DNA from 3 places in the Enterobacter sp. TMH.L2 genome. Region 2 is predicted to be linked to each of the others. Evidence: predicted binding sites of a transcription regulator. Region 2 holds the regulator's gene; each other region holds the start of a gene.
The links. The regulator Fur, encoded in region 2, represses iron uptake genes when iron is present. The targets are predictions, from matches to a motif close to ATAATAATGAGAACNACTATCAA.
Positions count from the first base shown of each region.

Region 1 (4,214 bases), 2.1 Mb from region 2:
GGCCTGGCGCGACGAGCTGATTATCTCCACCAAAGCGGGTTACACCATGTGGGACGGGCCTTACGGCGACTGGGGTTCACGCAAATATCTGATTTCAAGTCTCGACCAGAGTCTGAAGCGCACGGGGCTGGAGTATGTCGATATCTTTTATCATCACCGCCCGGATCCTGACACGCCGCTGGAGGAGACCATGCGCGCCCTCGACCATGTGGTGCGCCAGGGCAAAGCGCTGTATGTCGGGATCTCAAACTACCCGGCCGATCGGGCGGAGAAAGCTATTGATATCCTGAACGATCTCGGTACGCCTTGCCTGATCCACCAGCCGCGTTATTCCCTGTTTGAGCGCTGGGTCGAAGGTGGCCTGCTGGATCTGCTGCAGGAAAAAGGCGTAGGCAGCATCGCTTTTTCCCCGCTTGCCGGGGGCCAGCTAACCGACCGCTATCTGAGCGGCATCCCTGCAGATTCACGCGCTGCCAGCGGCAGCCGTTTCCTGAACCCCGATCAGATTACGGCAGAGAAGCTGGCAAAAGTACGGCAGCTCAACGCGCTGGCGGAGAAACGCGGGCAAAAGCTGTCGCAGATGGCGCTGGCCTGGGTACTCCGCGATGAAAAAGTGACTTCGGTGCTTATTGGCGCGAGTAAAACCAGCCAGATAGAGGACGCCGTGGGCATGCTAAGCCAGCGCCATTTCAGCGAACAGGAACGAGCAGAAATCGAGGCGATCTTAGTGTAAACGTTTAACTTTCCCTCCGGGTTCACGCCAGTGACTTGTGCAATAAGTGCTATGGCCGATGATTTAGGAATTGTGTAATTCATCAGCCCGGTTGTCGGTTTGTAAGATTGTGTTAACAAGCCGCAACACGGCTCTGAGAACCAGGGAGAGAAAGTATGTTCAGGTCACTAATGCTTGCCCTTGCCTTACTGGCCGCGGCGCCGATGGTCGCAAACGCGGGTGAAATCACCCTGCTGCCGTCGGTGAAATTACAGATTGGCGATCAAGATTATCGCGGTAATTACTGGGACGGCGGCAGATGGCGAGACCGTGATTATTGGCACCGCAATTATGAATGGCGCGATCGCGGCTGGCATCGCCACCGTGGCTGGGATCGCGGCTGGGACCGCGGACGAAATAGCTATGAACGCGGCTATCGCGAAGGCTGGAACGACCGCGACGACCATCGCGGCAGAGGTCACGGACACCGTCATTAAATAAAAAAGGGCTGGATAATCCAGCCCTTCTCACTTTCTTTGGCAAGATTAGTTGCCAAACAGCGTACTAAAAATTAACCACAGGTTGAGCGCCACCACCACCGCGACTATCGCCCAGCCAACCAGCTTAACCCAGCGCACGTTAACCAAATCACCCATCAGCTTTTTGTCGCTGGTAAACACCAGCAGCGGCACCAGCGCCAGCGCAATCCCGAAGCTCAACAGCACCTGGCTCATGACCAGAATACGCGTTGGGTCGAGCCCCATCATGATGACCACGAAGGACGGCGCCATGGTAATCGCCCGGCGAACCCACAGCGGAATATAAAAACGGACAAACCCCTGCATCACCACCTGCCCGGCAAGCGTGCCCACCACCGTGGATGACAAACCGGCCGCCACCAGGCTAAGCCCGAAAATCGTGGCTGCGGCATGGCTCAACAGCGGTTCCAGCGTTTTATAGGCATCTTCCAGCTCGGCAACGCCGGTATGCCCGGTGAAGTGAAACGCCGCTGCGGCGGTGGCCATCATCGCCAGGTTGACGAAGCCGGCAATCGTCATCGCTATCGCCACGTCCCATTTAGTGGCGGAATAGCGCTCTGCCCGGTTGCCCGCATGCAGGTGCTGAGTCAGAGAAGAGTGCAGGTAAATCACGTGCGGCATGATTGTCGCGCCCAGAACGCCAGCAGCAAGGTAGACCGCCTCGGACGTCGGCAGACTTGGGATCAGCATCCCTTTGCCCAGCTCAGCTACCTTCGGCTGGGAAAAAATAAGCTCAACGATGTAGGCCGCCGCCACAAACAGCAGCAGCCCGCCGATAACTTTTTCCAGCGGCTTTTGCCCGCGGCTTTGCAGCATCAAAATCAGGAAAGTGGCTATCCCTGTCAGCACCGCTCCCTGGAGCAAAGAGACGCCCAGAATCAGCTTGAAGCCAATGGCCGCCCCGATAAACTCCGCGAGGTCCGTCGCCATGGCAATAATTTCAGCCTGAACCCAGTAAATCCACACCAGCGGGCGCGGGTAATGATCGCGGATTTGCTCGGCGAGGTTCTTGCCGGTGGCGATCCCCAGCTTGGCGGAGAGTACCTGAATCAGCGCCGCCATCAGGTTTGCCCACACCACCACCCACAGCAGTTGATAGCCATAACTCGCCCCGGCCTGGATATTGGTCGCGAAGTTACCGGGGTCGATGTAGCCGATAGCGGCGATAAACGCTGGCCCCATCAACGCCAGCCGCAGCTTACGCGCGGTACGTCCGGTATTGCTGTCAATGCGACTGCTTGTCATCTTCTGCCTCTGAGATATAGCCTTTGCTATGTTTTATGCTATCAAAATGAGAATGGTTATCAAGTTCATTTAGTGCGGGGAAATTGATTTCTCTGATAGCTGAAAACGATGTGCAGGAGGCGTGAGATAGTGAATCTGGATGCCGGTTAACGGATTAACATTTGGCCAACGTGTAAACTGTCGATGAGCCATCTTAACGTAACTTTTAGCTTCTTTACTTAACATAGCAGAAATGTATGGTGGATCACTATTTTTGCGTTCCGTCACAGCTCATCACTATAGTGTGGAATTGATCTCGTTTTCTTATTGCTTGTTACATAGAATGTGCAACGAAATTAAACCTGCCTCATATTTGGAGCAAATATGTCCCGCGTTTTGCACTTTGTTTTAGCGCTTGCTGTGGTCGCGCTGCTGGCTTTGCTGGTTAGCCCTAACCGCAAGCAAATTCGTATTCGCTTTGTCATTCAGCTGTTGGTGATCGAAGTGTTACTGGCCTGGTTCTTCCTGACCTCCGACGTCGGCCTGGGCTTCGTAAAAGGTTTCTCCGAAATGTTCGAGAAACTGCTCGGCTTCGCTAACGAAGGGACAAACTTTGTCTTCGGCAAAATGAACGATGAAGGCCTGGCTTTCTTCTTCCTGAAGGTGCTGTGCCCTATCGTGTTCATTTCTGCGCTGATCGGTATTCTGCAGCATATTCGCATTCTGCCGATTGTTATCCGCGCTATCGGTACCGTGCTTTCTAAAGTCAACGGTATGGGTAAGCTGGAATCCTTTAACGCCGTAAGCTCGCTGATTCTGGGACAGTCAGAAAACTTCATCGCCTATAAGGATATTCTCGGCAAGATGTCGCGCAACCGCATGTACACCATGGCGGCGACCGCTATGTCTACCGTGTCCATGTCAATCGTAGGTGCGTACATGACGATGCTGCAGCCAAAATACGTGGTTGCCGCGCTGGTGCTGAACATGTTCAGTACCTTTATCGTGTTGTCGCTGATCAACCCGTACCGCGTGGATGAGAAAGAAGAAAATCTGCAGATGACTAATCTGCATGAAGGTCAAAGCTTCTTCGAAATGCTCGGCGAGTACATTCTGGCAGGTTTCAAAGTGGCGATTATCGTTGCCGCCATGCTGATCGGCTTCATCGCCCTGATTTCTGGCCTGAACGCGCTGTTCGCTGCCGTGCTGGGTATCTCCTTCCAGGGCATTCTGGGCTATATCTTCTACCCGGTTGCCTGGGTGATGGGCGTGCCGTCCGCAGAAGCGCTGCAGGTCGGCAGTATCATGGCGACTAAACTGGTGTCTAACGAATTCGTTGCGATGATGGATCTGCAGAAGATTGCCGGCAGCCTGTCGCCGCGCGCGGAAGGCATCCTGTCCGTGTTCCTGGTGTCCTTCGCTAACTTCTCTTCTATCGGTATTATCGCCGGGGCCATTAAAGGCCTGAACGAAGAGCAAGGCAACGTGGTTTCCCGCTTCGGCCTGAAGCTGGTTTACGGCTCTACGCTGGTGAGTATCCTGTCGGCATCTATCGCCGCGCTGGTTATCTAATTTTTGCGTATTAAAAAGCCGGTGCTGGTCACCGGCTTTTTTTATGCCTGCGATTCAGCCTCGCCGCCCCAACACACTCTGTTTCTCCCCTGCTGTTTCGCCCTATACAGGCGAATATCCGCCTGACTCTGGATGTGTTCCAGGTCACCGTCTGGGGCTTCTTCATG
Region 1 is NZ_CP193791.1:1,297,095-1,301,308, reverse strand. It holds gene mgrA (L-glyceraldehyde 3-phosphate reductase) at 1-733, shown strand, start outside; gene ACREYP_RS06265 (DUF2502 domain-containing protein) at 889-1,209, shown strand; gene ACREYP_RS06260 (Nramp family divalent metal transporter) at 1,258-2,496, opposite strand; gene ACREYP_RS06255 (NupC/NupG family nucleoside CNT transporter) at 2,860-4,047, shown strand; gene ACREYP_RS06250 (diguanylate cyclase) at 4,089-4,214, opposite strand, start outside.
Region 1: the regulator Fur is predicted to act here: its motif matches at 2,537-2,559, upstream of ACREYP_RS06260 (Nramp family divalent metal transporter).

Region 2 (4,214 bases):
CCGCAATGGCCGGGGACGTTCTGGACACGCTGGACGAATACGGCATCGAGAAGGCCACATTTATTGGCCATTCCATGGGCGGCAAAGTGGTGATGGCGCTTACCGCAATAGCCCCTCAGCGTATTGATAAGCTTGTGATGATAGATATTGCGCCGGTTAACTATCAGGTTCGCCGTCACGACGAAATTTTCGCGGCTATTCGCGCGGTCACCGAAGCGGGCGTAAAAACTCGCCAGCAGGCGGCGCAAATCATGCGCGACCACGTAGCTGAGGAAGGCGTCATTCAGTTTCTGCTGAAATCCTTTGCTGACGGCGAGTGGAAGTTCAACGTGCCCGTGCTTTGGCAGCAATACGAAACTATCGTTGGCTGGCGGCCTGTTCCGGCCTGGCCATATCCTGCACTATTTATTCGCGGCGGGAATTCTCCATATGTTGATGAAAGCCACCGCGAGGCGCTGCTAAGTCAGTTCCCACAGGCCCGTGCTCACGTCATCGCTGGAGCGGGTCATTGGGTTCATGCGGAAAAACCGGATGCCGTTCTACGGGCGATCCACCGATTTATCGACGCAGAGTAGAAAAACTGATTAAAAACAGACCGACCGGGCAGCTGAAGTCGCTAACGCGTTGGCGCGAATGGCGCGCTGATGTATGATGGCGCGCTTAATTGCACCGGCACCCTGCCCCTGCAGCCAGAATTTCCTGTCAGTATTCTAATCATGGCAAAAGAACAAACGGACCGTACTACATTAGATCTGTTCGCGGACGAGCGTCGCCCCGGGCGGCCGAAAACTAATCCGCTCTCGCGCGATGAGCAATTGCGTATCAATAAGCGCAATCAGCTGAAGCGCGATAAAGTGCGTGGTTTGAAGCGGGTTGAGCTAAAACTGAACAACGAGGCGGTCGATGCCCTCAACCAGCTGGCTGACGCCCGTAACATCAGCCGCAGCGAACTGATCGAAGAGATGCTGCTCGAGCAGCTTAAAAATCTCGGGTAACGCCTTCAGCCACCCTGCGGGTTATCTGAAATCTCAAAAGGGTGAGCAAAACCATGTTGCAGACTGTGCACCCGGGCGTGATAGCTGTTTCCGCTGCTGGAGCTGTTCTGCTATGATTGCCCTATACGTGGGCATTGAACGGCCAGCATACTATTAAGTTTCAAGAGGTTATTTTACTCATGGCAATCGTAGGCATTTTTTTCGGCAGCGACACCGGTAACACCGAAAATATCGCGAAAATGATTCAAAAACAGCTCGGTAAAGACGTTGCTGAGGTGCATGACATTGCTAAAAGCAGCAAAGAAGATCTCGAAGGTTTCGACATTCTCTTGCTCGGCATCCCGACCTGGTACTACGGCGAAGCCCAGTGCGACTGGGATGACTTCTTCCCTACGCTTGAAGAAGTCGATTTCAACGGTAAACTGGTGGCGCTGTTCGGCTGCGGCGACCAGGAAGACTACGCGGAATATTTCTGTGATGCGCTGGGCACCATTCGCGACATTATCGAACCGCGCGGCGCGGCGATTGTGGGCCACTGGCCAACCGCGGGCTACCACTTCGAAGCCTCCAAAGGCCTGGCGGATGACGACAATTTTGTCGGCCTGGCCATCGATGAAGATCGCCAGCCGGAACTGACCGCTGAGCGCGTTGAGAAGTGGGTTAAACAGGTTTCTGAAGAACTGAATCTGTCGGATATCATTAACGCCTGATTTCTCTGGCGCAAATACAGCATTTGCGCCATCTTGATAGCTTGTAGCAATGAAAATAATTGCTACAAGTTTGTAACTTTCTCGTACATCCCTGTACAATGTCTTCCTGATAGCTTGGCTGATAATTACTGTAAATGGCGACGCCGCCACGATTTTTCAGCCTTATTTTGCACCATACTTGCGGTTCCCATTTAGAAGTAGCAGTTCTATAATGAGACGCATTACTCTTTACGCTCACTGCAGTTTGAGCGAATCGTTAAGCAACAGGACACTTTCCGCATGACTGACAACAATACCGCATTAAAGAAGGCCGGCTTGAAAGTCACGCTTCCGCGATTAAAAATCCTCGAAGTGCTGCAAGAGCCGGTAAATCATCACGTCAGCGCGGAAGACTTATATAAACGTCTGATCGACATGGGCGAAGAAATCGGCCTGGCGACCGTCTATCGCGTGCTGAACCAGTTTGATGATGCAGGGATCGTGACCCGCCATAATTTTGAAGGCGGCAAGTCCGTTTTTGAGTTGACCCAGCAGCATCACCACGACCACCTGATCTGCCTCGACTGCGGTAAAGTGATCGAGTTCAGCGATGATTCTATTGAATCCCGCCAGCGTGAAATTGCCACGCGCCACGGCATCCGCCTGACTAACCACAGCCTCTATCTGTACGGACACTGTGCTGAAGGTGACTGCCGCGAAGACGACACGGCCCACGATCCTAAATAAGTAATCCGCATTAACAAACGCTGCTTCGGTGGCGTTTAAAAGCAAAAACCGGCAGGTTTCCCTTGCCGGTTTTTTATTGACTGAAAAAGGCTATCAGCTGTTATTGGCGCGAATCTCCTGCCAAATCTTATCGCAGCGTACCTTCGCGGCTTCATCATTGCCGCTCTTTCTTGCCTGGATACATTTCTGGTAATCCAGCACGTTCACCGTCTCTTTCTCAACAAACGCTTTATGCTGTTTTTCCTGGCGCAGTACGTTCAGCACGCTCTGGCAGGCTTCAATTTTATCCGGATTGCCTTCCGCCGTATTGATACAGGCGCTATAGGCCTGCTTCAGGCGTGAATCTTCCGGAGGTGCAGGAGGTTGAACGCAGGCAGACAGCGTGAATACAGCGGCGGTAATCAGCAGAATCTTTTTCATGTTCGGTTCCTTATAAAAAAACGGGCGCTTGCGCGCCCGGTTTCACATCAGAAGATGGTGAACGGAGCAATCACGATGAATTTCACGTCACGCTCATCCTGGAAGATGTTGCCGTACCCACCGCCCCAGCTTGGGATGTCGGAGTGGTTGTCGTACTGAGTGAAGTGCAGTTTGAACAGCGTGCCTTTCGCACGGCCTTCCTGCACGGTATACATGGCGTCGAGGCTGTAAGAAGACTCTTTGATCTTGTTAGAAGCGAGATCCTGGCGGTTACCGGAAGCATCAAGCGCCCATGTAGATGGTTTTGCGTCCCATGCATAAACGTAAGAAGCACCCACTGCCCAACCCGGCAGGTTCCAGTTGCTCAGGTCATACATTGCACCGAAGAACACGGCTTTTTCACCGTTGGCGTTGAAGTCAGAGCGGTTATCCCACCACACATCCAGACGACCGTTGGAAGACGCGTAGGTTGGCGTCATACGCTGCAGGAAGTAACCCTGCTGGCCTTCTGCCTTCACCATGGTCCCTTCCAGACGCAGGTCGACCTGGCCAATTTTATAGCCAAATGTCAGCGCCTGGAGCCATGCGGTGCCATCGTAGATATCATTGATGGTATTGTTCGCGGCTTTATCACGGGTGCCGTAGAACTGGTAGCTGGTGCTCAGCGGGCTGCCTGCAACGTCGAATTTGTAGCTGGCTTTAGCAAAGTACTGATCAACAAAGCCCTGAGCCTGACCGAATGCGGCTTCCAGAATCAGATCGTTTTTGAAGTCATACTTCGCGCCGATGGAGTGCAGATAGTCAACTTTGGTCTTTTTATCGTTCTGGTAGAACTTATCGGTTTCAAGGTGCCATGGCGCCTTGTACTCGTTAGTCCACATGTAGGAGAAGCTCAGCGCACCGGCATCACCGTAGTCAAATGCAGCTCCCGCTTCAGCCCCCTGATAAGTACCAGGCATGAAGCTCCAGTGTGGTGCTAACAGCGTTTGACCGGTTGGCTGAATGTAACCTGCGCGAGCCCAAACCGGGCCGTATTTGAATTTGGCCGCCGCTTTATAAAGGCTGATGCCACCTTTATCGCCGGAGTAGTCTTCGTCGTAGGTTTTATTTTTAGAGGAGAATGCGATTTCGTTCGGGTGACCGCTGGCGCTGTCTTCGGCCATTTCAATGGCGGTGAAAGCGGCAATATCAAAACCAAACATATCGGCCGCATAGCCAGACTGGAAGTCGAGGTTGGCGTTCCAGGTTGAGTGCGACAGGTTAGTTTTGTACTTACCGTCGGACACGTCTTTACGGTCACGTTCACGCTGCCAGTAATAGATGCCGCCGGTCAGCGTGGAGTCATCAACAAAGCCCGCGGCGC
Region 2 is NZ_CP193791.1:3,407,447-3,411,660, forward strand. It holds gene ybfF (esterase) at 1-575, shown strand, start outside; gene ybfE (LexA regulated protein) at 717-995, shown strand; gene fldA (flavodoxin FldA) at 1,175-1,705, shown strand; gene fur (ferric iron uptake transcriptional regulator) at 1,985-2,431, shown strand; gene ACREYP_RS16440 (ChiQ/YbfN family lipoprotein) at 2,525-2,851, opposite strand; gene chiP (chitoporin ChiP) at 2,899-4,214, opposite strand, start outside.

Region 3 (4,214 bases), 1.4 Mb from region 2:
GCTGTTCCCCGACCAGAAAACCTTTGCGGATGCCGTGCCCAAGGGCGATCCGCTGATGATCCTTGCTGATTATCGTATGCAGCGCCGGCTCTCGGGGTTCGACTTACGCCATTTTGTTGATGTGAACTTTATCCTGCCAAAGGAAGAAAAAAGGTCTGTGCCGCCGGAAGGAGAAAGCCTGCGGGAGCATATCAACGGGCTCTGGCCTGAACTGACCCGTTCCGCGAACAGCGACAACAAATGGGACCCGCTTCTCCCGCTACCAAAACCTTACGTTGTGCCCGGCGGGCGCTTCCACGAGCTTTACTATTGGGACAGTTACTTCACCCTGCTGGGGCTGGCGGAGAGTGGGCGCTGGGATGACGTGCAAAATATGGTGGACAACTTCGCCCACGAAATCGATACCTGGGGCTACATTCCCAACGGGAACCGCAGCTACTACCTGGGCCGTTCACAGCCGCCGTTCTTCGCCATGATGGTGGAACTGCTGGCGCAGAATAAAGGCGATAGCGTTTACACAGCCTACCTGCCGCAGCTGAAGCAGGAGTACAGCTGGTGGATGGAGGGCAGCGACGCCCTCAAACCGGGCGAAGCCCATGCCCGCGTGGTGAAACTCAAAAATGGTGCCCTGCTCAACCGTTACTGGGATGAGAAAGACACGCCGCGAACCGAGTCCTACCTGGACGACGTCACCACTGCGAAAAATACGCCGTCGCGTGCGGCCACGGATATTTATCGTGACCTGCGAGCTGCCGCCGCTTCCGGCTGGGACTTCAGCTCCCGCTGGATGGATAATCCAGCCCAACTGGGCACCATCCGTACCACAAGCATTGTGCCCGTGGACCTTAATGCGCTGCTCTATCAGCTAGAGAAAACGTTGGCTCACGCCAGCGAGCTGGCAAAAGATAGCGACGCAGCACAGCGCTATAAGCAGGCCGCGGACGATCGACAGAAAGCAATTGAACAAAACCTGTGGAACGCCAAAGAAGGCTGGTACGCGGATTACGATCTGAAAAGCCACACGGTTCGAAACCAGCTAACCGCTGCCGCCCTGTTCCCACTGTACGTTCATGCGGCGGCGCAGGACAGAGCGGACAAGATGGCGAAAGCCACCCGTCAGCACCTGCTCAGCGCGGGCGGACTTGCCACGACCAGCGTAAAAACCAGCCAGCAATGGGATGCCCCCAACGGCTGGGCGCCGCTGCAGTGGGTGGCCACCGAAGGTCTGCAAAATTACGGGCATAAAGATCTCGCGCTGGAAGTCAGCTTCCGCTTCCTGAGTACGGTGCAGAACCTCTACAACAAAGAGCAAAAGCTGGTTGAAAAATACGATGTCACAGCCGGAGGTGCGGGCGGTGGAGGCGGTGAATATCCGCTTCAGGATGGCTTCGGCTGGACCAACGGCGTCGCGCTGAAAATGCTGGATATGCTCTGTGCAAAAGAAAAACCCTGCGACAATGCGCCGGATAAGCTGCCTTCGGCCACGCCCGGCCCGGTAACGGAAGCGGCCAAACCTGCCGCAGATAAAACGGGGATCTCACCAGCCTCGAGCAAGCCAGCGCCGTAACCTGACCATACTGACCACGGCGTGATTGCCGCTTAATCATTTCATTTAAAACAATAAGCCCATGAAATCATCATTGATTTCATGGGTTTTTATGCATTAAAAATCATCGCACGCCTTGCACTTGATAATAATAACGATAACAATTCTCATTCGAAACCGCATTTAAAAACCGCGTTTTCCCGTCGCATGCCGGCGGAGGACTTCCATCAGGATGATGATCTCAATACTTCCGGACAAAAAATGATAAAGGACCTTACCGTAAAGCGCTCCGCTTTACTCTGCACGCTGGCGCTCATCGCCCCTTTTTCTTCATCGGCTGAAGAAACACTGGTTGTGACCGCTAAACCTGCTGACACCGCAACCTCTCCAACAATAGGTTATACCGCCACCACAACCCGTGGCGCGACCAAAACCGACGAGCCGCTGATTACCACCGGGCAAAGCATTTCCGTCGTGACCCGTCAGCAAATGGAAGACCAGGGCGCGCAAACCATTAATAGCGCGCTGAACTATACCCCGGGCGTGTTTACCGGATTCTCCGGCGGTGCAACCCGTTACGATACCGTCGCATTACGGGGTTTCCACGGCGGCGACGTGAATAACATCTTCCTTGATGGCCTCCGCCTGATGAGCGACGCGGGTAGCTTTAACGTGGTCCAGGTCGATCCCTGGTTCCTGGAACGCCTTGACGTCATCAAAGGCCCGTCTTCCGCACTTTACGGCCAGACTGTTCCGGGTGGCCTGGTGATGGAAACGTCTAAACGCCCGCAGTTTGTCGAAGAAGGCCACGTGCGGGCGATATACGGCAACCACAACACCAACGGCACGGCGTTTGATTACACCAACGCGATTAATGACCAGTGGGCCTTCCGTATCACCGGCCTGACCAAAAATAGTGATACGCAGTATGACAACACGCGTGACGAACGTTACGCTATTTCGCCGTCCCTGCTTTGGCAGCCGGATGATGCAACGTCTCTGGTACTAAGAGCCTACCTGGAAAAAGATCCGTCCGGGGGCTACCACGGTTCTGTTCCGGGCGACGGCAGCCTTTACACCACCACGGGACGCAAGCTGGATACTGGCTTTTCTGACGTACAGCCGGGCGATGACGCCTTTAAGCGCCACCAGCAGATCTACAGCTACGAGTTTGCTCACGCCTTCGATGAGGTCTGGTCTTTCCGCTCAAACGCCAGCTATACCCACTCAAACGTAGCGCTACGCCAGGCCTATCAAATTGGCTGGGCAGATACCGCGCATAACGAACTTTCGCGCTACTACAGCCGTGAAAACTCCTCGCTGGATGCCTGGGCCATCGACAATCAGTTAGAAGCCGACTTCGCGACCGGCGATCTGCAGCATAAAGTGGTGCTCGGCGGGGAATATCACCGGTTCACCAACGATCTGACCGACGGGACGGGCTACACTTCCAACCTGAATCCGTGGACCGGCGTTTCTGGTGGCGTTGGCGGTTACTATTATTACGATCCACGTGACCCAAGCTACGCGACAATTAATCAGGGGCTTTTGGTTAAATCAGGCCGCCGCCAGTATGAGCAAACCGGGGCTTATCTGCAGGATGAGATGAAGTGGGACCGCTGGCATATGACGCTGTCTGGCCGCTACGATCATCTGGTGACTAAAAGCCATCTGGTGGCGACGGCGATCGACAGTGACGTGACGGACAACCGCAGCGACAACCACTTTAGCGGCCGCGCATCTCTGCTGTACGCCTTTGATAACGGTATTTCGCCGTATGTGAGCTACAGTCAGGCCGTCACACCGCAGGTACTTTCCGATGCCGAAGGCAAACTGCTGAAACCCACAACTGCCGAACAGTACGAAGCTGGCGTAAAATACCAGCCTGTGGGAACCAGCGATCTCTATAGCGCCGCCGTTTACGATTTGACCCAAAAAGATGTGGGGAACCGTAACGTGCAGGGGGGATATTTTGAACCGGCAGGCAAAGTGCATTCGCAAGGACTTGAGCTGGAAGCCCGCACTCAGTTGACACCACGCCTGTCAACCATCGCCAGCTATACCCTTAACCGGGTGCGCTATAAAGACGCCATTGACGGTAATGACGGCAACACGCCGTACGTCACGCCAAATCAAATGGCGAGCCTGTGGAGCACGTTCAAAGCCGATTATGGTCTGAGCCTGGGCGCAGGGATTCGCTACATCGGCAAACAATGGGCCGACAACGAAAATACCCTGCGTGTTCCTTCCGTAACGCTGCTGGATGCCATGGTTCGGGCAGATATGGGCGCATGGACACCGTCGCTGAAAGGCGCGTTTGTGCAGCTTAATGCCACCAACCTGACGGGCCGTGACTATGTGGCGGGCTGCTACGGGACGGGCTATTGCTATTGGGGCGCGGAACGTTCGATCATTGCGACCGTGGGCTACGATTTCTAAACTTATATAGAAAGCTAAACGTAAAAACGGCCCTTCAGGGCCGTTTTTACGTAATGAATGACTTTCTACCGTCGTACCATCCTGAAAATAGCCAGCACAATAATGGCGCCAATCACCGCCACAAAGAAACTTGGCCAGTTAAAACCGGTTACCGGTCCGCCAAGGTGCAATGCCGTCGCCACCCAACCGCCGACAACCGCGCCCACGATCCCCAGAATACAGGTGAGGA
Region 3 is NZ_CP193791.1:1,998,391-2,002,604, reverse strand. It holds gene treA (alpha,alpha-trehalase TreA) at 1-1,567, shown strand, start outside; gene ACREYP_RS09725 (TonB-dependent siderophore receptor) at 1,808-3,985, shown strand; gene ACREYP_RS09720 (GlsB/YeaQ/YmgE family stress response membrane protein) at 4,051-4,214, opposite strand, start outside.
Region 3: the regulator Fur is predicted to act here: its motif matches at 1,695-1,717, upstream of ACREYP_RS09725 (TonB-dependent siderophore receptor).